4 regions of the Anaerolactibacter massiliensis genome follow, and region 4 is predicted to be linked to each of the others. Evidence: predicted binding sites of a transcription regulator. Region 4 holds the regulator's gene; each other region holds the start of a gene.
What was found. Region 4 encodes HrcA, which represses chaperone genes, less so after heat shock. Its sites were predicted from a motif close to TTTTAGCACTNNNNNNNNNNNAGTGCTAAAA; they were not measured.

Region 1 (5,466 bases), 800 kb from region 4:
TGCGGATCTGCCTGGTACGCATCCCACTGTTCCTGAACTGTCTTGGCCAGAGCAGTGATCGTCTCATTGTCTGCATATTTCTCTGCTGCCGTCTTCAATGTCTTCTCGACACCGGCTGCTTCATCGAAGTCATTGTCATCCTGGTAGACGGTCTTAGCCGCATTCATGCCGCCGGTCGAACGTACGGAGTTGCCGCCGCCCATTGCCTGGCTTTCCAGAATGATGACCGACTTGCCTGCATCCGCTGCCGTGATTGCGGCAACCATGCCCGCTCCGCCGGCACCGACTACGACAACATCTGCTTCTTCCGTGACATCTCCGGCTGCGGTTGCAGCAGAGACTGCGGTCTTGTAATCATCCGGATTCAGTCCTGCGGAAGTCAGCGCTGCAGCTGCTGCTTCCAGAACTGCATCACTGGTAACCGTAGCACCGGAAACCGTATCAACTCCGATACTTCCGGAATCCTTGATCTCCTGTGCCATCGTCTCCATCGCAGTATCGCCGATGCCCGGAGTCTCATCCTTGCCTTCAATCGATACGTCTGTGATCTTGGAATCTGTCAGCGTCAGCGTGACGGTAACATCTCCGCCCTTGCCCTGGGCTGTTCCTTCGAACGTTCCCGATACACCGCTTCCGCCAGCAGTCTGATAGTCATCCGGATTCAGTCCTGCAGACTTCAGTGCTGCAGCTGCTGCTTCGAGGACCGCATTGCTGGTCACCGTAGCACCGGAAACCGTATCTACACCGATCGTACCGGAACTCTTGATCTCCTGCGCCATGGTCTCCATCGCAGTATCACCGATTCCCGGAGTCTCATCTTTGCCCTCAATTGATACGTCTGTGATCTTGGAATCTGTCAGCGTCAGCGTGACGGTGACATCTCCGCCTCTCCCCTGAGCTGTTCCGGAATAGGTTCCCGAAACACCGGAACTGCCGGAAGAACTCATCTGGCCGGACACCAGGCTGAATACCAGGCATACTGCCAGGACGATTGCTGTAATAACCAGCGAACGTCTGCTTTCCTTCTCCATATTTCCTCCCTTTGCCTCTGCAGATCACGTCTGCTTTGCACGTGAAATACTATCATTGAACTGCTTTTTCGTACACAGTTTTTACGATGAAATCTGCATGGAAACACACAGAAAATGCCTGTTCTGAGCATTCTCTCAGAAAGCAGGACTGCGCTTCAGGTTCTCAATGAAAAACATCCTCTGTCCGAACCATATCTGCATGCATATTCACGCATGTGAAAACGCGGTCATAAGTCTGGAAACTGGCGAACTATTATATGTTAAGAAACCAGTATTTTTATTATGGTTTCCAGGAAACCAATAGTTGGCCGGGATCATTTCCCGGCGCTGTCTTCTTGGTCATTATATTAGCAGGTATTTCCGTTTCCGGAACTGAAAATAATCTTTTATTTCTGCGTTATTCTGAAAGAGCATTTTTTTCGGATTAAAGCGTTCTGAACTCAGATCTTCCTGGAAATTTCCGGATTATGAACCTGTTTATTCTCCACTCTTCCGATGTGTTATTGCGGTAATCCGTCGGAGTCTGCCCGGTTTCAGAACGGAAAAATCGGTTGAAGGAGACGACGCTTCCGAATCGGCAGATTCAGCAATATCAATCACCTTTTCCTCCGTTTCTGTCTGCAGACGTTCTGCTTCTTTCAGACGCATCTGGTCCATGTACACTTTCGGAGTGATGCCGTATTCCTCGCAGAAGACTTCTGCCATTCTGCGTTCTGAGATCCCATATTCGATGATGTGATCATGCCATTCAGACTCTTCCGAGTTGAGACTTTCCAGATGTAGCCTCAGCTGCATAGCCATTTCCTTCATAGGATGATAGATGAGCAGATCGCTCCGGCACCGTTTGCAGGGCCGGTATCCTGCCTTCATCGCTTCTTCTGCGGCTGAGAAAAATTCAATGTTCTCCCGCTTCGGCTTCTTTGACGTGCAGGAAGGTCGGCAGAAGATGCCGGTGGACTTCACGCCATAGAAGAAGATGCCATCCTAGTCCGCATCATTCCGGATGACTGCTTCATGCATTTCTTCTTCACCCAACCGATTCATTTCAGAATTTCTTCCAGTTTCAGCAATTTCTGCTTCCGTTCGATGCCTCCGGCATAGCCGGTCAGTTCCCCATGCGCACCGACGACCCGATGGCATGGGACGATGATGCTGATGCGATTATGGCCGACGGCCCCGCCGACTGCCTGGGAAGACATCGATTCTCTCCCTGTTTCTTCGGCGACCTGTTCTGCCAGCTCTCCATAAGTCACAGTGGTTCCATAGGGAATCTTAAGCAGCTTCTTCCATACCAGAATCTGAAATTCTGTTCCAGAAAGATGCAGGGCCGGAGTAAAGTCCGGTTTCTTTCCTGAAAAATACTGATCCAGCCATTGCTTTGCAGAATGGATGAATTCTGTTTCTTTCTGCTCCGGATGGACCAATCCTGCCCGATCGTATTTCTGCCCATCAAACCACAGTCCCGAGATTCCTGTTTCATCCGAAGCAATCGTCATCCTTCCCATTGGTGACTGATATTCTGAAATATACTGCATGCTCATCTCCTCCTCTTATGATCTGCCGGGTCCGTAAGCCCCGGAATTGCTCCGCTTGCGACAGCCCAAAGATAAATGCTTGCGGTGCTTCCATACGGACTGTAGCGCCTACGGTATTTCTCAAACTGGTCACGGCTGATCTTCCGATGCCGGTAGACCATTCTCATTCCCCTCAGAATGGCAAGATCTCCATAACTCAGAATATCCGGTTTCTGCATGCCGAACAGCAGAATCATCTCTGCCGTCCAAGGGCCGATGCCTTTCAGAGAAATCAGTGCTTTCTGTGCTTCTTCCTCAGGGAGTTTCTGGATCTCTTCCAGATTGATTCTCCCATCCTTTACCTTCTCGGCAAATTCAAGGATATAGTCTGCTTTATGAAACGTGGTTCCGTAAGCCTGAATTCTCTCTTCTCCTGCAGCCAGCAGTGTTTCCGGTGAAATCTCTCCGAGATCGCTCTGCATCTGTTCCCAGATCGAAGCAAGTGCTTTCGTCGAAATCTGCTGACCGATGATCTGATGAATCACAGAGCTGAATACATCGCTGTCCGCCGGCCGGTTCACATGGCCAAGCTGATCGATCACCGCTCCGAGTTTTCGGTCTTTCGATTTCAGATATTCCGTTTCTATTTCTCCATACGTAAAGTAACAGGTCATTGATCTTTCCTCAGAAAGTACTATAGCAAGCAGGAAGGACAGAATCTTCTCATTTTCGGAAATTCAATTTGCCGCTCAGCAGGATATGAAAAGCAGCAACCCTTCTTCAGGACTGCTGCCCTTCTGAATGAGGATCTGCTTCTTCAGGAAGCAATGCTCATTCAATCGTGATGTAGCTTTCTTTCGGCTCTTCCGGAACTTTCTTGGAAATCGAAAGTCTCAGAACACCACCATCATAAGATGCGCGAATATCGGACTCTCTGACATCATCGCCGACATACCAGCTTCTGCTGCAGGAACCGCTGTAACGTTCCTGGCGGATCACATGGCCGGCACTGTTCTTCTCTTCATGATCATGATCCTGATCAGCGGAAACAGTCAGCGTGCCGTCCTTCAGACTGATGTGGATATTTTCTTTCTTATATCCAGGAAGATCAATGGCAAGCTCATACGCCTGATCTGTCTCTGTCACATCTGTCCTCATCAGCGTATTTCCGCCGAAGCTGCGGAACGGATGATCGAAGAAGTCATCCATCATATCAAACGGATCATAGCTTTCTCTCTTTGCTGGGTTGTATCTCATATCAGTATCTCCTTCTGAGATCTCTCTCGATCTCTTTACACTATCTGTTATATCCAGAAAACTAGCACTGTCAATACTTGAGTGCTAATTATTTTATGAAGTATTCCGCGATAAGCAGATCAGAAAGCATAAAAAAAGACTGATATTTACGCGTAGTTTCGTATTATCAGTCTTCTTTTCAGATTGCAACGATCTCAGTATTTCGGAGCAACTTTCTTCAGCACGCCATTGTTTTCAAGACGCGGCCGGATCGCCAGGTACAGAATCGTCGAGATGATGACTGCCAGCACTGCATTCACAGCTGTCGTGATTGCATTGAACTGAGCAAGCTTCATGGCCGCTTTTTCCGGAGCACCGAGGATGACCGCCGTATAGAAGTATCCGAACAGAGGTTCTGCAATGCAGTTGAACAGCATGCCGGCACCAGTCGACAGGATCGTTGCTCTGGTCAGCTTCTTGCCGCTCAGGGTATTGATCTTGAACACTTTGTGAGCAACCGTTCCGGTGATGACACCGATCATGAGTTTCAGGATGATGGTCTTAGGAGCCACGGTGATATAGAGCGGATCCAGCACATCGCCGATGCCCATGCCGATGGCACCAGCAATGCCGCCTGGCAGTCCGCCCAGCAGCAACGCTGCGAGCACATCAAACGTATTGCCGAGATGGAATGCCGTGTAGCCGCCCGGGGTCGGAATGTTGATCTTCAGAAATGTGAATGCCACGTAAGCCAGTGCAGCAAATAAACCGGTGACGCAGATTTTCAAGGTACGATTTGAGTTCTTGTCCATATTCGTATATCCCCTTTGCTGAATATACGAACGAGTCTATCACAATCTGAATATGCATGAATATCCAATACTGAATAATTTTATATAACCAGATCAGAACAATGACTGCTGTTCCGTATGCCGGAACAAACTTGCCTGCTCCATTCTGGAAACCTGTTCGGATACCGATTCAGACTCCACCGTCATCCTGGTCTGGCTTTCACAACTGCGGACATTGCGCAGCTGGATGACCACATCAAACGAATTGGCAATCGACTGCGACGTGATATGCGTGAATGTGATGAGCTGGATATGGAGCGTCTGCACGATCTGCACAAGCGGACGCACCAGATGTTCCGAAGAAACCGACGCGAACGGGTTGTCGCAGATGACGGTTTCATAGCGCTCATTCCGTCCGTCTTCTTCAAACTCCGCATTGTCATTCTGGATATATGCCATCAGTGAAGCAATGACGATGAAACAGCTCAGCGAATGCTCTCCGCCGGAGTTCGAACGGCATGCCCGGTCCCAGTCCATCAGTCTGCTGTTAGCAGAAATCTTCTCGAACTTGTAGATCTTCACCGGAATATGGTCTCTCTGAAGATACGCATTGATCAGCTTCCTGGGATCCATCCGGGAGTCTCTGAGATCGGTATACTGTTTTCGATCTTCGCTGACTGCAGAAAGATCTCTTACCGTCTGTTCCAGATAATCCTTGAGACGTTCCTCAGAATGATCATCCGTATCCGGAAGATCAAATCTCAGCAGCGCAGTCGGCTGACTCTTTCCTTCTACGCGGACACGGGAACGTCTGGATACCTGTTTGATGCCATCGAGCACGGCTTCCGTTCTGCGGATCACTTCCCGGAACAGCGAATCCCGGTCATGGTCATA
Region 2 (5,466 bases), 610 kb from region 4:
TATGCTATCGTCGGGGTTACTACGTACAAATTTGGTGCCGCCTGCATTCTGAACAGCAGTCAAGCCAGGAAGCTTTCCGCTCTTCGCTGCTTTGTAAGCTTCGGTGTTCGTATATGTTTTTCCGTTGATAGAAAGCAGTGTGTTCAGACCTGTTTCTGACTCGCGAAGTACTTTAACCTTTGCCATATCGATTTCTCCTTTCTTGCCTCGCTTGCCTACAGCAATGGTGGGCAGGACCGTTGCCTTTCGTATTCCGGATTACTGGCTAAAGAAAGTATAATTGATATTGGCAATAAAATCAATATATGTGTCCCAATTTGAAAATATATGTCCCATTCCGTATAATGACTATGAAGAAGGTGCCTAATATGAAGAAGAGTAGCATCATTAATCTGATTCGGTGTCATGCAGAAAAGGACGAAAATGGGTTTCGAAATCAGGCGGCGAGTATTGCAAAAGATTTTTATAATGAAGGTGATCGTGAACTTGGTGAGTATATCTTGTCATTGATTTCAGATGCAGATACTTTCACCGCGCAGGAAAGCAGCAATTTAAATTCTCCATATTTTGAAAAGCTTCCTTCCGCAACTGAGATGTTTTTGTTGCCTGATTCAGTTATGAATGATCTTCTGGGCATTGCCAATGCGATTGAAAAGAATATCGGAGTTAATAAATTCTTATTTTCTGGTGCACCTGGAACGGGAAAAACAGAAGCGGTAAAACAGCTTGGTAGGATTACAAACCGATCTGTATTATTGTGCGATTTTTCTAGGCTGGTTGATAGCAGACTTGGCCAGACCGTAAAAAATATTGCCCTTCTTTTTTCAGAAATCAACCAGAATCCTTTTCGCAGTAAGGTGATTTTCCTATTTGATGAAATTGATGCTATTGCTTTAGACCGAATAAATGAGAACGATGTTCGTGAAATGGGCAGAGCTACGACAGCTATTCTGAAAGGTCTTGATTCTCTGAAAGAAGATGCTGTGGTGATCGCAACTACTAATCTTGCGGATAAACTTGACAGAGCTCTGATACGAAGATTTGATGCGACGATCAGCTTTGATCGATATACCCACGAAGATCTTTCGAAAATTGCAGAAAAGCTTTTGGCATCGTATCTTTCGAAATATAACCTGGCGGGGAAAGATATCCGGATATTCAGAAAGATTCTGGATCAGGTTGAATCTCTCCCAGCTCCAGGAATTCTGAAAAACATGATTCGTACTGCGGTTGCTTTCAGCGATTCAGCTGATGAATATGACTATCTTCGAAGGTTATATTTTGTTTTCTGTAAAAAATCTCCTTCTGAACTTCAAGAGCTCAAGAATGAAAGGTTTACTGTTCGCGAAATAGCAATTCTTACCAGTAAATCCAAGAGTGCGGTGGATCGGGAGTTGAAAGGAGATAGAAGAAAATGAATAAACTTCTTGAACTGAACGGGGTATTCACACATAAAAAGAACCCATCAAGGCCAGGTGATCCTGTTCTTCCACCAGATGTCTCTGTATCGTCGGTAAAATTGGAAAAGCTTGCTTCTGATCTTGAAAGAGCAGACACTTTTTGGAACAATCAGAAGATTCTGTCAGGTGAATTGATTGCTGCTTGCGAAACCCGTGTCATCCCGAAATCGAACAGGCTGAAAGAGCTCCTTAAAGATAAAGGCTCAACATCTGATGATGGAATACGTGGGGCTTATTTTCTCAATGAAGATGCAGATGGTCAGAAGAGAAAAAAGCATGTTTTTGTCTATTATGTAAAGAAAGAAACCGTTCTGCATTCTATTGAAGAGTTGAAAACTGCTTCCAGGATTATTGATGATTACTATGAGGGAGTCATTTCTGCAAATGATATCGGAACATCACGAACTCCTTCAGGAAAAAGCCTTAATTCGATTCCATATCGGGCTAATTATTTAATGGCACGAACTACTTTTTTAAGAATCATATATGAATGCAGTTTTGTTGAACGCTTTGATATTCCGAATAAGAATATTTCTCTTGATAGTGACCATATCATCCGAATTTATAAAACCGACGGACCAATCCGGAAGGTGATGGAGCGATGCGGCATTAAGCTATCTGAAAATCAGATTATTGATGAAACGTCAGCAAAGCTTTCAGATAAGGAACTTGCTTTGCTTTCTGAAACGGCTCCTTATCTTGTTGCGATGACGATCAAAGACATGAATGATATACCTCCTGAAGAAGAATCCAATTCTTCAATAAAAGAAAAACTAATTCAGGACCCAACTGATGAACCGATTGTAGGCGTTATTGATACGCCATTTGATCCAAACGCTTATTGCAGTAGTTGGGTGGATAATCACTGTCTGATCAACGGTGAAATAAAGATTAAACCCGAAGATTTCGTTCATGGGACGGCAGTTACAACGCTGATTGTTGATGGTGTGAGAGCTAATCCAGAACTTGATGATGGCTGCGGACACTTTCGAGTAAGGCATTTCGGAGTTGTGACTGGCGACAGATTCAGTTCAATGCATCTATTAATGGAGATCAGACGAATCGTTGAACAGAATCAGGATATCCGAGTTTGGAATTTGTCTCTTGGTTCTGAAGCAGAAGTGAATGAAAATTGCATCTCGCCAGTTGCAGCTGAGTTAGATCGCCTCCAGAATAAATACAATATTGTTTTTGTGGTTGCTGGCACGAATAAAACAGGCGAAAAGAAAGCAATTAAGGGCTATCGGATTGGATCTCCTGCTGATTCTATTAATTCGATTGTGGTGAATTCGGTGAATCGGGACCATGAGCCGGCATCCTATTCTAGAGTTGGTCCGGTTCTTTCGTTTTACAATAAACCGGATGTTTCATGCTTCGGTGGAGATGGAGTAAAAGCAGACCAGAAAATGAAATACTACGATGACGGAATCTGCGGATACGGCTGTGGAACCTCGTATGCAGCTCCATGGATTACTCGAAAGATGGCGTATTTAATATATGTCATGGGACTTTCCAGGGAAAACGCTAAAGCACTTCTTATCGATTCGGCATGCGGATGGAGCAAGTCACCAGACGAAAAAAAAGGATATGGTGTTGTTCCTACAAGGATTGAAGACGTACTGAATGTGCCAAGTGATGAGATAAGATTTGTCATCAGTGGAGATGCTTTTTCTTATGAAACCTATAACTTCAACGTTCCGGTCCCGGCTCATAATAATAAGTATCCCTATTTTGCACGAGCAACACTTGTCTACTTCCCGGAATGTAATCCTGATCAGGGCGTTGACTATACGGGTACTGAACTGGACTTGCACTTTGGAAGAATAGACGGGAAAAAAGTGAAAGATATCAAGGCAAATATGCAATCAGAAGAAGGAATACATCTGATCTATGAAGAAGATGCACGAAAATATTTCCGAAAATGGGATAACATCAAGCATATCACTGATGAAATTCCTCAGAGACATGTAATCCCTAGAAAAAAATATGAGGATGGTCTCTGGGGAATAAGGATTGTTCGAAAAGAACGGAAGGATAATGCCTCTAACCAGCCAATTAGATTTGGGCTTGTGATTACTCTGAAAGAGATGTATGGCATTAATCGATATGAGGAATTTATCCGTGCGTGCAGCTTGAGAAACTGGATTGTCAATGAAATAAGTATTGAGAATAGAGTGAAAATCTATCAGAAGGCAGAGCAGGAAATCAGTCTCGAATAAGGAGGAAAATGGAGAAAAATATTTAGCACTCCTCTTGACATGGTGCTAATTCCGGCTATGATAATCATTGTTGGTTAGCAAACATGAAATCGGAGTGCTAACATCTGGAGGTAAATAAGAATATGTTGAAGCCGTTGCATGATTATGTAGTACTGGAAAAGGTGAAGGAAGAAGTCAAGACTGCTTCCGGTATCATTCTGACTACGAAAGAAGCGAAGGATGAACCGAGTCTTGGTGAAGTAGTTGCAGTAGGACCTGGCAAGACGGAAGATGGAAAGCTGATCCCGATTGATCTGAAGAAGGGCCAGAGAGTCATCTACAAGAAGTATTCCGGAACAGATGTTACCTATGACAAGAAGGATTATCTGCTGATCTCTGCAGAAGACATTCTTGCAGTAGTAGAGAAATAATCAGAAAAGAAAGAGAGAGATAGAAGAATATGGCAAAGGATATTAAGTACGGAAAAGACGCCCGCCAGAAGATGCTGGATGGCGTGAATAAGCTGGCTGATGCAGTCAAGATCACACTTGGCCCGAAGGGACGCAATGTTGTTCTGGAAAAGTCTTATGGTTCCCCGCTCATCACGAATGATGGGGTAACCATTGCAAAGGAAATCGAACTGGAAGACAAGTTCGAGAACATGGGTGCTAAGCTGGTCTATGAAGCAGCAAATAACACCAATGAGACTGCAGGTGACGGCACGACTACTGCTACTCTTCTGACTCAGTCCATGATTACCAATGGTCTGAAGGCAGTAGACAAGGGATCCAACCCGGTTCTGATGCGCGAAGGTATGGATCAGGCAGCTAAGGCAGTTGCAGAAGATCTGCTGAAGCGTTCGAAGGAAGTCAAGACTTCTGAAGACATCAAGTCCATCGCTACCGTTTCTTCCGGATCGGAAGAGATCGGCCAGATCATTGCGGATGCAATGGACAAGGTCGGCCGTGACGGAGTCATCAATGTCGATGAATCCAAGTCCTTCGAGACCACCCTTGAGATGACCGAAGGCATGCAGTATGACAAGGGCTATGTATCTCCTTACATGGTATCTGATCATGACAAGATGGAAGTCTCTCTGGACAACCCGCTGATCATGGTGACAGACCAGAAGGTCAATACAATTCAGGACATTCTGCCGGTACTGGAAGAAGTCGTCAAGGCGAACCGTGCTCTGCTGCTGATTGCGGATGACTATGACAATGAAGTCATGAGCACCCTCATCATCAACAAGCTGAGAGGCACCTTCAATGTTGTTGCGACCAAGGCTCCTGGCTTCGGTGACAACTCCAAGAATCAGCTCGGCGATATCGCTGTCATGACTGGTGCAAAGTTCTTTGCAAAGGATCTGAACATGAACCTTGCAGATATGAAGATCTCTGACCTCGGCACTGCCAAGAAGGTTGTTGTCGGCAAGGACAAGACCACGATCATCGGCGGCAAGGGCAAGAAGGCAGATGTTCAGGCTCGTGTTGAAGAAATCCGTTCTGCCATTGAAAATACGAAGTCTGACTATGACAAGAAGAAGCTTCAGGAACGTCTTGGCAAGATGACCAATGGTGTTGCACTGATCAAGGTCGGTGCTACTACCGAGACGGAGCTCAAGGATAAGAAGCTCCGTATTGAAGATGCTCTAAACGCGACCAAGGCTGCAGTTGCTGAAGGTGTTGTCACCGGTGGCGGACTGGCTCTGGTACAGGCATATACCGATGTCAAGGATTCTCTGAAGTCTGATGTCACCGATGTGCAGAAGGGAATGAATGTAGTTCTCGATGCACTGAAGGAACCGA
Region 3 (5,466 bases), 850 kb from region 4:
CTTTGTCGCACAGTCCGTTGCGATGGATTCCGTAGGACCATGGACCTTTACCTGCGTGCGAAGCTGGATTGCCGGCTTCGTGCTGCTGGCAGTCATCCGGTTTCTGGATTCTGCCGGACTGGCCGTGAATGACTGGAAAGGGGCACTGAAGCCGGGAATCATTGTTGGCCTTGCGCTGACCGCCGCCAGCATGCTGCAGCAGATCGGCATCCAGTATACGACGGTAGGCAAGGCGGGCTTCATCACCGCTCTGTATGTCGTGCTCGTTCCGATCTTTTCTTCTCTGCTTGGCAGAAAGGTATCTTCGCGGATCTGGATCTCAGCAGGGATTGCGGCATTCGGTCTCTACCTGCTGTGCATGCAGGGAGGCTTTTCGCTCAGCCAGGGAGACTTCTTAGTATTCCTGTGCGCAATTGCATTTGCAGTGCATATTCTTGTCATCGATTCTTTCCAGAAAGTCGATGGGGCAAGAATGTCGTGCATTCAGTTCTTCACCGTCGGAATTGTCACGACTATTCCGATGCTCGTTCTGGAACATCCGGATCTCAGCAGCCTCCTTGCGGCAGCAGGACCGATTCTTTATGCCGGCATCCTCTCAAGCGGAGCAGGCTATACGCTGCAGATTCTCGGGCAGAAATATGCCGATCCTTCTGTGGCAAGCATCCTGATGAGCCTGGAATCGGTATTCAGCGTCTTAGCCGGGTTCCTGTTTCTGCATCAGGCAATGTCAGCCAAGGAATTAGCAGGCTGTGCGCTGATGTTCGGAGCAATTGTCCTTGCACAGATTCCCGAAAAGAAAACGGCTGAATCATCAGCCGTCAGATCCCGAACAGAATCAGAACACCAAGAATGACCAGGATTCCTGGTACGAGATACCGGGAATATTTTCTGATGGTCACCTGCACTGCCGGAAGTTCCGAGAACTTCTGCGCAGCATACAGAAGCACGAATGTGAGCAGGACGAAGATCACTCCGCTGACCAGCAGCTCCATTACAGTCATGGTTGAGAATACCGGAACATATGCTGCAAAGTTATCGGCACTGTCCGCAAACGTCAGCATCAGCACGCGCGGAATGGTATAAGTCATGAATGGCTTTCCTTCTGCCTGGGAAGGTTCATTGAATGAATTGAACAGATATCGCAAGCCGAGAATGATCGGCGCAATGCCGAGTACCTGCGTGAAGCGCCAGCTGGTCTGCTGGATTCCCCAGCCTCCGGCCATGCCGATGACATAGACAAGGAAGATTCCGAGAAAGGAACCGATCCAGATATTCCGGCGCTCATGATGATCCTTGCTGGTAGAGAAACTCACTGCCAGAACCAGGAAGTCATCCACTGTGGTGGAAAGAAACAAAGCAATTGCAGTAATGATTGCAGTAGTCATGGAAAGCCCTCGGCTATGGTTCTACCTTAGCATTTTTCCGGGAAAAAGAAAGACCCGGGCACGAAAATGCCGCGGGTCAGAGAACGGATTACTTCTGTTCTTCCTTCGAATCAGAGGAGCTGTCTTCTGCCGGAGTGCTTTCTGCATCAATCACTTCCGGCTTTTCTTCGGCAGGCTTTTCCGGTGCTTCCGGATAATCCTTCGCAGCAGCTACCATGAGTTCGCTGATCTTCTTCGCATAGGAGACCGGATCCTCAATCTGCAGTCCTTCAATCAGACATGCCTGATCATACAGAACTCCTGCATACTCCTTGAGCTTCTCCGGATCTGCTGCATAGACATTCTGCAGCGTATGGAAGATCGGATGATCCGGGTTGATCTCAAGGATTTTGACGGCCTTCATGCCTTTGTTATTCGGATCCTGAGACAGAACTTTCTCCATCTCGATGGACATGCCTTCATCGGCAACCAGGCAGACCGGATCGTCCTTCAGACGGGAGCTGATCCGCACTTCCTTGACCTTGCCATCCAGGGCATCCTTCATTGCCGTCAGCATATCCTTGCTGGCAGCAGCCTTCTCTTCGGCAGCCTTCTTCTCGTCTTCCGTATCCAGATCAAGATCTGCATCCTGGATCGACTTGAACTGCTTGTCATTGTAGCTCTGCATCATGCGGATCACGAACTCATCAATCGCATCCGTGAAGTAGAGAATCTCGTAGCCCTTGTCACGAACTTTCTCAAGGGCTGGCAGCTTCTCGATATCCGCAACAGTCTGGCCGGCAGCGTAATAGATTGCTTTCTGGTCAGCCTGCATCCGGTCCGCATATTCTTTCAGCGTGACATACTTGCCTTCCTTGCTGGACTTGTAAAGCAGCAGATCCTGCAGCTTCTCTTTGTCCATGCCATAGGACTTATAGATGCTGTACTTCAGATTCAGACCGAAGTTGTCAAAGAACTTCTCATATTCAGAACGTTCATTCTTCAGCATATCCTGAAGGAAGTTCGTGATCTTCTTGTCGACGGAAGCAGCCAGTGCTTTGACCTGGCTGTCCTGCTGCAGGATCTCACGGGAAATGTTCAGGTTCAGATCTTCACAGTCAATCAGACCAGTCACGAACCGGTAGCACTCCGGCAGCAGATCCTTGGCCTTGTTCATGATGAACACGCCCTTGGAATACAGCTGCAGACCTGGTTCGAAGTCCGTATTGTAGAAGTTGTAAGGAGCCTTTGCCGGGATGAACAGCAGGGCAGTATAAGAGACATTGCCCTCTACGCTGTAATGAAGAACCTTCTGCGGATCTTCCCAGTCATTGAATTTGTTCTTGTAGAACTCATTGTATTCTTCCGGCTTGATGTCGCTCTTCTTCTTTTTCCAGAGCGGAATCATCGAATTCAAGGTCTCTTCTTCCTTCGTATCGATGGTCTTCTTGTCATCGGTCGGATCCGGCACGCTCTTGGTGACTTCCATTCTGATCGGATAGCGTACATAGTCGCTGTACTTCTTCACGAGCTCGCGGATCTTGTACTCTTCGAGATAATCGGAATACTTCACATCATCCGTATCATCCTTCAGCTCCAGAGTGATTCTCGTTCCGATGGTATCCTTTGTGATCTCGGAGATCGTATATCCGTCTTCACCGGAAGAAACCCAGGAATATGCCTTGTCGCTGTTCGCACTTCTGGATTCTACGGTGATCTTCTTGGCAACCATGAAGGCACTGTAGAATCCGACCCCGAACTGACCGATGATATCGATGTCAGAATCCTTCTTTTCCAGTGCTTCCCGGAATTCCGCGGATCCGGACTTTGCGATGGTGCCGAGATTCTTCTCCAGCTCTTCGCTGGTCATGCCGATGCCGCTGTCTTCAACGACAAGGGTGCGATTCTCAGGATGCCGCTCAATTTTAATCCAGAGGTCTTTCTTATCGACATTCTTAGAAGCGTCGGTCAGACCTTCGTAATACCGCTTATCCAGTGCATCGCTTGCATTGGAAATCAGCTCCCGCAAGAATATCTCCTTGTTCGTATAGATGGAATTGATCATTAATTCCAGAAGCCGTTTTGATTCTGCTTTGAACTGTTTCTTTGCCATGTTTCAACCTCCTTGGCACTCGGCTTATCAGACTGCTAAAGAAGTTTAGCACTCATATGCATAGAGTGCAAGAGCAATTGAGCGAATTGCCTGCAAAAACCTGCTTAGCAGATGTTAGAATACAGGCAATGAGAGAACTGGATGTCGCAGAAATTCGCGCTGCGCTGAAAAAAGCATGCGGAACCATTGCCGTGCATTATTCTCCGGATATTCTGAAAGCCCTGAAGCAGGGCGCCCAGAACGAAACCGACGAACGATCCCGGTTTGCAATGGACATGCTGATGGATAATGCCCATATTGCTGAGAATGAGAACATTCCGATCTGCCAGGATACCGGCATGGCCATTGTCTGGGTGAAAGCCGGACAGGAAGTGCACTTCATCAACGGAAGTCTGCAGGAAGCGATCCAGCAAGGCGTTGCCGAGGGATACACCGAAGCCTATCTGCGTGCTTCGGTGGTTTCGGATCCGCTGTTTGACCGCAGAAATACCGGAACCAACACTCCGGCACTCATCTATACCGAACTGGTTCCGGGCAATGAAGTGACACTGGAACTGATGGCAAAGGGGTTCGGCTCTGAGAATATGAGCCGGATCCGGATGCTGAAACCGGCAGAAGGCGTGGAAGGGGTAAAGCAGTTCGTGCTGGAAACGATTCGCCTGGCTGGTCCGAATGCGTGCCCGCCGATGATTGTCGGTGTCGGCATCGGCGGAACCTTCGACTACGCTGCCGAACTTTCGAAGAAAGCACTGCTGAGACCGCTCACAGAATCCAATCCGGATCCTCGCTATGCAGAACTGGAGAAAGAACTTCTGGAAGAAGCTCAGAAACTGAAGATCGGCCCGATGGGACTGCATGGCAATACGACTGCTCTGAAGATTCAGATTCTCGAATACCCGACGCATATTGCAGGGCTGCCATGTGCTGTGAATATCTGCTGCCATGCTTGCCGGCATACGGAGATCCGACTATGAGAAAACTGACTTTGCCATTATCTGAAGAAGAGATTTCTTCTCTGCATGCCGGAGATGCGGTGGAACTGAGCGGGGTGATCTATACTGCCCGTGATGCGGCTCATAAGCGTCTCCATCATCTGATTCAGGAAGGAAAAGAACTGCCGCTGGATCTCAATGGCGCAGCCATCTATTATGCCGGTCCGACTCCGGCAAAGCCTGGTCAGCCGATTGGTTCCTGCGGGCCGACAACCAGCTCTCGCATGGATGCCTATACGCCGGAACTGCTTGATCATGGACTGAAGATCATGATCGGAAAAGGCCGGCGCAGCGAAACCGTGAAAGACGCAATCAAGACTCATCATGCCGTCTACTTCGTCGCCTGCGGGGGCGCCGGAGCCTTGCTCAGCCATTCGGTTATCGCCTCAGAACCAGTCGCATTTGCGGATCTGCTGGCAGAAGCGATTGTGAAGCTCACGGTGAAAGACTTCCCATGCTTCGTAGGAGTGGATGCAGATGGGAAAGATATCTATGATCTGCGTTAGCGCTTGCCTGGCGGGCTGCAGCTGCAGGTATGATGGAAAAAGCCATGAGATCGAAGGAATCCGGGAGCTGGTAGAAAAAGGAGAAGCAGTTCCGGTATGCCCGGAAGAACTGGGCGGATTGCCGACACCGAGGCTTTGTGCGGAGATTCAGAAAGACGGACATGTGCGCAATACTGCTGGAATTGATGTGACACAGGAATACCAGACCGGGGCAGAAAAGGCCTTGGAGATCTGTCTGAAACATGGATGCACGAAGGCTATTCTGAAGTCCTCGAGCCCGAGCTGCGGCTGCAATGGCATTTATGATGGATCATTTTCGCATACAAGAATTCCCGGAGATGGCATATTTGCACAGATGCTGAAGGAACATGGGATCAGATGCATCGATGATACAGAATGGAAGAAGGAAACCTATGAATTACTATGAAGAAGCTCTGAAACTGCATGCAGCACATCATGGAAAATTGTCTGTGGAACCGAAAGTTCCGTGT
Region 4 (5,466 bases):
CGATGCGGTCGCCGTTCTTGAATGCAACGACAGACGGAGTGGTGCGGTTGCCTTCCGGATTGGTGATTACCTTAGGCTCCTTGCCTTCCATGACTGCAACACAGCTATTCGTAGTACCTAAGTCAATTCCGATAATCTTAGACATAATATTCTTTTTCCTCCTGAGCTTATTCGCTCACCTTTACCATAGCGGCTCTTAACAGCCGATCTTTCAGCTTGTATCCCTTCTGAAGCACCTGAGTAACCATGCCGGGCTTCACGCCTTCGACATGCTCGGTCATCATTGCCTGCATCAGATTCGGATCATATTCTTTTCCGTCTGCTTCGATTTCCTCGACCCCTTCTTTCTTCAGGGCTGCAGTCAGACTCTTCAGAACCATCTCGAATGCCTTGCGGTAATTCTCATCATTCGTATCCGCAGCCTTCACAGCCAGGGCCCGCTCGCAGTTGTCGATGCAAGGGAGAATCTCCTTGGCAAAGTCTGCGATGTGGTACTTCATGTGCTGATCGAATTCGTTTGTCAGCCGCCTGCGGGTATTTTCGGTATCCGCATAAGCTCTGGCATAGGCATTCTTCAGCTTGTCTACCTGTCCCTGCAGTTCTGCATTCTGTTTCTTCAGGGCTGCGATTTCTTCTGCCTTCGGATCAGGTGCAGGCTTCTTCTCTTCTTTCTTTTCGGAAGAAGCTTCTTTCTGTTCTGCAGGTTTCTGCTCCTGTTCCTTCGGAGCAGCCTCGCTGCTCTCCGAAGGTTCCGGCTGCTTCTCAGCTTCCGGTTTCTTCATGTCCTGTGTTTCTTCGCTCATTTTTTCTTTCCATCGCCTCCGGATCGATACATGTCTTCTATCATCTGGGCAACATAGTCCAGCATCGAGACAACCCGTTCATAATTCATCCGGGATGGCCCGACGACCATCAGCTGCCCTTTCTCATCTTTATTCACATGGAACGTACTTCGGACAATTGCCACATCATTGACCCATGTCAGTTCTGCACCCTTGCTGGTCGTTACCGTCACGGCATGCTCGGAATTGTTCAGTTCTTTCCACTTGGAAGTATCATCGAGCACCGACATCAGCTTCTTGAGCTTGCTGATATCTTCGAATTCCGGCTGATACAGCATCTTGTCCTTGCCGGAGAAGTAGACGTTCTCGCTGGCAAACTTCACGAATGCCTGCACGAATGCGGTGAACAGCACATCGTGCTGCTCCACGACCTGGCCAAGCTCCGGTTTGAGCTCTTCCATCCGCTGGACCAGCTCGCTGACCGGCACATCCTTGAGCCTCTGATTCAGCACATCGGTGCACGTCTCGATGTCCTTGATGGATATTGCCCGTTCGAAATGGAAGTTCTTCGTTTCCGTATGACCGGTATTCGTGATGAATACGGCTACGGCATTCTGATCGTCAATCGGGAACAGCTTGATATGCTCCAGGCGCTGGGAGCTGGAATCAGGCCCCACCGCTCCTGTGGTCATATTGGTCATCTCGCTGAGGATCTGACAGCTCTGCTCGACCGCTTCCTGCACGTTGAGGTTTGACGCATCGAAGGCAGATCGGATGGCAACTTCCATCTTCTTGTCGATGTTGGAATCCTTCAGCAGATTCTCGCAATAGAACTTGTATCCGGCAGTGCTCGGAATCCGGCCGCTGGAAGTATGAGTCTTTTCGAGATAGCCCATTTCTTCCAGAACCTGCATATCATTGCGGATCGTCGCACTCGAATACGGGAGCTTGTATTTCTGCTGCAGAGTCTTGGAGCCAACCGGTTCTGCGGTTCGGATATATTCATCCACGATCGCTTTGAATATTTCTATTCTTCTTGGTGTCAGCATTCCGAATCGCCTCCTTTTAGCATTCATTTCGTTTGACTGCTAACAGTATAGCTCGAGGGTTTAGCACTGTCAATATTGGTGTGCTAAATCTTTTTGAATTTCTGAATCCCGCATAACCATGCCTTTTTCCTAAAGAAAAACCATCCGGAGATGGTCATATCTGCTGAAGTTTTTCTGTCACTCTGCCAATGATCGGCCGGGGCACGAAGCCCTCCAGGCTGCCGCCGTTGGAACCGATCTCCTTGACTGCCGAAGAGGACAGAAAGGAATACTCCGGCCTGGCAATGAAGAACAGTGTCTCGATCGTATCATCGAGCATCAGGTTCGCAGTAGCCTGCTGCAGCTCATATTCATAATCGGAAACAGCGCGGATGCCTCTGATGATGACGCCGGCATGATGGCCTCTTGCAAACTTTACGGTCAGGCCGCTGCCGATCGCCACATGTACATTATGGACATTCGTCAGCGCTTCGATGCTCTGCTCAATCATCTCGGCCCGCTCTTCTTCCGTGAACAGAACGTGCTTGTTCGGATTTCTCATGATAACGACCGTCACTTCATCAAAGGCATGAGATGCACGCTCGATGATATCGAGATGGCCGTTCGTGATCGGGTCGAATGTTCCGGGGTAGATTGCTTTCATATGTGTTCTCCTGCTTTTTCCTTATAATATGTGACTTTCGAGATGCCGTAGATCTTTTCCAGAACCCGCTGAAGCGAGCCGATGGAAGCAGCAAAGGATTCTTCCTTCAGGGATTCCACGGCAATGACTGCTCCGGGGTTCAGCAGATGTTTCTCTGACAGCAGGGATAGAATCGCTTCATTCTCCTGTTCTGCATACGGAGGATCGAGATAGACGATATCTGCTCTGACTTCTTTCTCTGCCAGCAGCTCGATGGCTTTTCTTGCAGAAACGTGATAGACCGTGCACTTCTCTTCAGTATGAAGAGAAGCGATATTGTTCCGAATGATGCGGCAGGCCGCAGGATTGCGGTCAGCGAAATACGCATGTTCCATCCCCCTGCTCAATGCTTCCAGGCCGACTGCACCAGAGCCTGCATAAAGATCGAACACAACCCCGCCGGAAAAGAAGCCGCCAAGCGTGGAAAAGACTGCTTCGCGGACTTTGTCGAGCGTCGGTCTGGTCAGGGAACCGCTGAGGGTTTCAAGTTTCCGGGATCCCCACTCCCCGGCTACGATTCTCACTGGATTTCCTTTCTGCGATAAGCGGAGATGACAGCCTGGGCAATGCCGATTGCCGACATGAACGACAGGGTCGAAGAACCGCCGGAAGAAATCATCAGCAGCGGGACGCCGGTCAGCGGAATCAGTCCGGTAACTCCGCCGATGTTAAACAGGCAGTGGATGACTAAGTATAATGCCGTGCCGACCAGGATGATTCTGCCCTTCTCGCTTCTCATCTTCATCGCATAGCGGAACAGCTGGATGACAATGATCAGATACGGGATGAAGATCAGCAGGAAGCCGATCAGGCCCATCTCCTCGACGACGATTGCGAGAATGAAGTCGGTATTCGCGGCCGGGAAGTTCGTGTATTTGCGTACGGAGTTGCCGAAGCCCAGTCCCGTCCAGCCGCCGGAAGCAAAGCTGATCAGGCCGTTGACGAGCTGATAGCCGGTATTATAGCGGTCGACGAAAGGATTGATGGAAGAAAGGAAACGGTTCTTCTGATATTCCTTCAGCGGCAGTTTCTCGATGAGCGCAACGCCCTGATCCGTCATCAGAAACAGGAAGAATACGATGCCAAGAATCAATAGACCTGCAATGAGTCCCTGAATCGGCTTCAGCTGCTTGTTTGCCGGAATGAGCATGCAGAAGGCAGCGATCAGCACGATGACGGCAGCCGAACCGGCATCAGACTGAAATGCCGCGATGATGATCAGATAGCTGAAGATGAAGATCAGCGGCCGCTTCCAGATATCCCTGCCCCGCGGATAGCGGGTGCGCACATCGCCGCAGTATGCGGCAATGATGAGATAGGTCATGATCTTGGCGAATTCAGATGGCTGAATCGAGATATCCACACTGCTGACCGGAACCCGGATCCATGCCCGGGCGCCATTGACTTCCGGGAACACGAGGCATGCCATCAGCGCAAAGCCCATGCCGATGGCAAGCGGAGGAAACTTCGAGCTCTGCAGGTACTTCAGCGAGAACCGGCGGGCAAAGAAGCACATGGCATAATAACCTGCCGCAAGAAAGACAATCTGCTTCAGAACGACAAGCAGAAGATATCTCTGATTATTGACCGCAAGACCCATCGAGGCACTGGCGATCATCAGCAGTCCGTATACGGAAAGCACGATCATCGCTCCCTGAATGGCACGATCGCTCTTTGCGGGCATGCGGAGAGACAGCAGTTTCTGTTTTTTCTTCGGCACTGCCGCCAGCCGGTTCTGTTCCAGAACAGTCATAATAGCAGTAAGATTGTAGCACAAAGGATGAGTCTCTTTATTTCCAAATGGGAGAGCATCCTGCCCTGTACCCTGCAGATCAGAGAGGAAAAGTTTGGATTAAGCGCTTACAGCGCCGCTTTCTGATGCATTTGTTTTTGACATGGAATCACTTTCTGCTAGAATACCGTATGGAGATTGAGAAAAGAGTATGATTATTAATAATGATACGATTATCAAAGATGATAATCCTGTTATCCGTGAGAAGTCTGAGGAAGTTCCCCTTCCTCTTTCAGAAGAAGACAAGCAGCTGTTAAGAGATATGTTCCAGTATGTCAAGGACAGCACCGTGCCGGAGCTTGCTGAGGCTAGAAACCTCCGTCCGGCAGTCGGCATCAGTGCGATCCAGCTTGGCGTGAAGAAGCAGCTGACGGCAGTCATCGTCAAGGAAGAAGACTCGGCTGGCAATGAGAAAGTCTATCAGTACATGCTTGCCAACCCGAAGATCGTTTCCGCGTCGGTGCAGCCGGCATATCTGGAATGCGGCGAAGGCTGTCTGTCCGTACCCGAGGAACATCAGGGATATGTAGTCCGACATGCCCGGGTTACGGTGAAGGGCTACGACCTTCTGACGGATTCGAACATCACGATCCGGGCAAGAGGATATCTTGCCATTGTCCTTCAGCATGAGCTGGAGCACTTCAAGGGAGTTCTGTTCTATGATCACATCAGCAAGAAGGATCCGTTTGCCAAGGTTCCCGGCGCAATGGTGATCTGATTTCTGCATTGTGCAGTCTCCAAAGAATGATATAATGCGGTTGACGGATTCAATCGCATCTGGAAATGAGGTTTATAATTAATGGAAGAAAAAGCAAAAGCTGTACGGCCGGCTCATTATACGCAGGTCCCGGAACCGGATTACAGCAGGAATGCGATCAATCACAAGACTGACACCCTTGTTTATGCTATGGGCGGACTCGGGGAAGTCGGCAAAAACATGTACTGCTTCGAACACGATGACGAAATCATCATCGTCGACTGCGGCGTGCTGTTCCCGGAGGATGAACTGCTCGGCATTGACTATGTCATTCCGGACTTCTCCTACCTGCAGAAGAATGCGTCCAAGATCAAGGCGCTCATCATCACCCATGGTCATGAAGATCATATCGGCGGCATCCCGTTCTTTCTGCGCTCGATCCATCTGAAGCAGATCTACGCACC

Region 1: a site for HrcA is predicted at 3,862-3,892, ahead of C7E00_RS05210 (Hsp20/alpha crystallin family protein). Genes of this name have one in related genera too.
Region 2: a site for HrcA is predicted at 3,700-3,730, ahead of C7E00_RS06135 (co-chaperone GroES). Genes of this name have one in related genera too.
Region 3: a site for HrcA is predicted at 3,521-3,551, ahead of htpG (molecular chaperone HtpG). Genes of this name have one in related genera too.

What each region holds. Positions count from the first base shown of each region.
Region 1 covers NZ_OLMH01000002.1:339,955-345,420, reverse strand. The annotation lists gene C7E00_RS05230 (flavocytochrome c) at 1-1,031, opposite strand, end outside; gene C7E00_RS05225 (helix-turn-helix domain-containing protein) at 1,509-1,826, opposite strand; partial or broken gene C7E00_RS16755 (Ada metal-binding domain-containing protein) at 1,875-2,009, opposite strand; gene C7E00_RS05220 (methylated-DNA--[protein]-cysteine S-methyltransferase) at 2,072-2,566, opposite strand; gene C7E00_RS05215 (DNA-3-methyladenine glycosylase family protein) at 2,569-3,219, opposite strand; gene C7E00_RS05210 (Hsp20/alpha crystallin family protein) at 3,377-3,802, opposite strand; gene C7E00_RS05205 (ECF transporter S component) at 3,997-4,593, opposite strand; gene C7E00_RS05200 (coiled-coil domain-containing protein) at 4,687-5,466, opposite strand, start outside.
Region 2 covers NZ_OLMH01000002.1:531,192-536,657, forward strand. The annotation lists gene C7E00_RS06120 (DUF3892 domain-containing protein) at 1-186, opposite strand, end outside; gene C7E00_RS06125 (ATP-binding protein) at 369-1,418, shown strand; gene C7E00_RS06130 (S8 family peptidase) at 1,415-3,679, shown strand; gene C7E00_RS06135 (co-chaperone GroES) at 3,802-4,089, shown strand; gene groL (chaperonin GroEL) at 4,119-5,466, shown strand, end outside.
Region 3 covers NZ_OLMH01000002.1:293,223-298,688, forward strand. The annotation lists gene C7E00_RS04975 (DMT family transporter) at 1-853, shown strand, start outside; gene C7E00_RS04980 (cadmium resistance transporter) at 819-1,385, opposite strand; gene htpG (molecular chaperone HtpG) at 1,474-3,477, opposite strand; gene C7E00_RS04990 (fumarate hydratase) at 3,606-4,451, shown strand; gene C7E00_RS04995 (Fe-S-containing hydro-lyase) at 4,448-4,975, shown strand; gene C7E00_RS05000 (2-thiouracil desulfurase family protein) at 4,962-5,402, shown strand; gene C7E00_RS05005 (NAD(P)-dependent malic enzyme) at 5,389-5,466, shown strand, end outside.
Region 4 covers NZ_OLMH01000002.1:1,142,212-1,147,677, forward strand. The annotation lists gene dnaK (molecular chaperone DnaK) at 1-145, opposite strand, end outside; gene grpE (nucleotide exchange factor GrpE) at 168-803, opposite strand; gene hrcA (heat-inducible transcriptional repressor HrcA) at 800-1,831, opposite strand; gene coaD (pantetheine-phosphate adenylyltransferase) at 1,986-2,474, opposite strand; gene rsmD (16S rRNA (guanine(966)-N(2))-methyltransferase RsmD) at 2,471-3,037, opposite strand; gene C7E00_RS09055 (FtsW/RodA/SpoVE family cell cycle protein) at 3,034-4,290, opposite strand; gene def (peptide deformylase) at 4,457-5,023, shown strand; gene rnjA (ribonuclease J1) at 5,105-5,466, shown strand, end outside.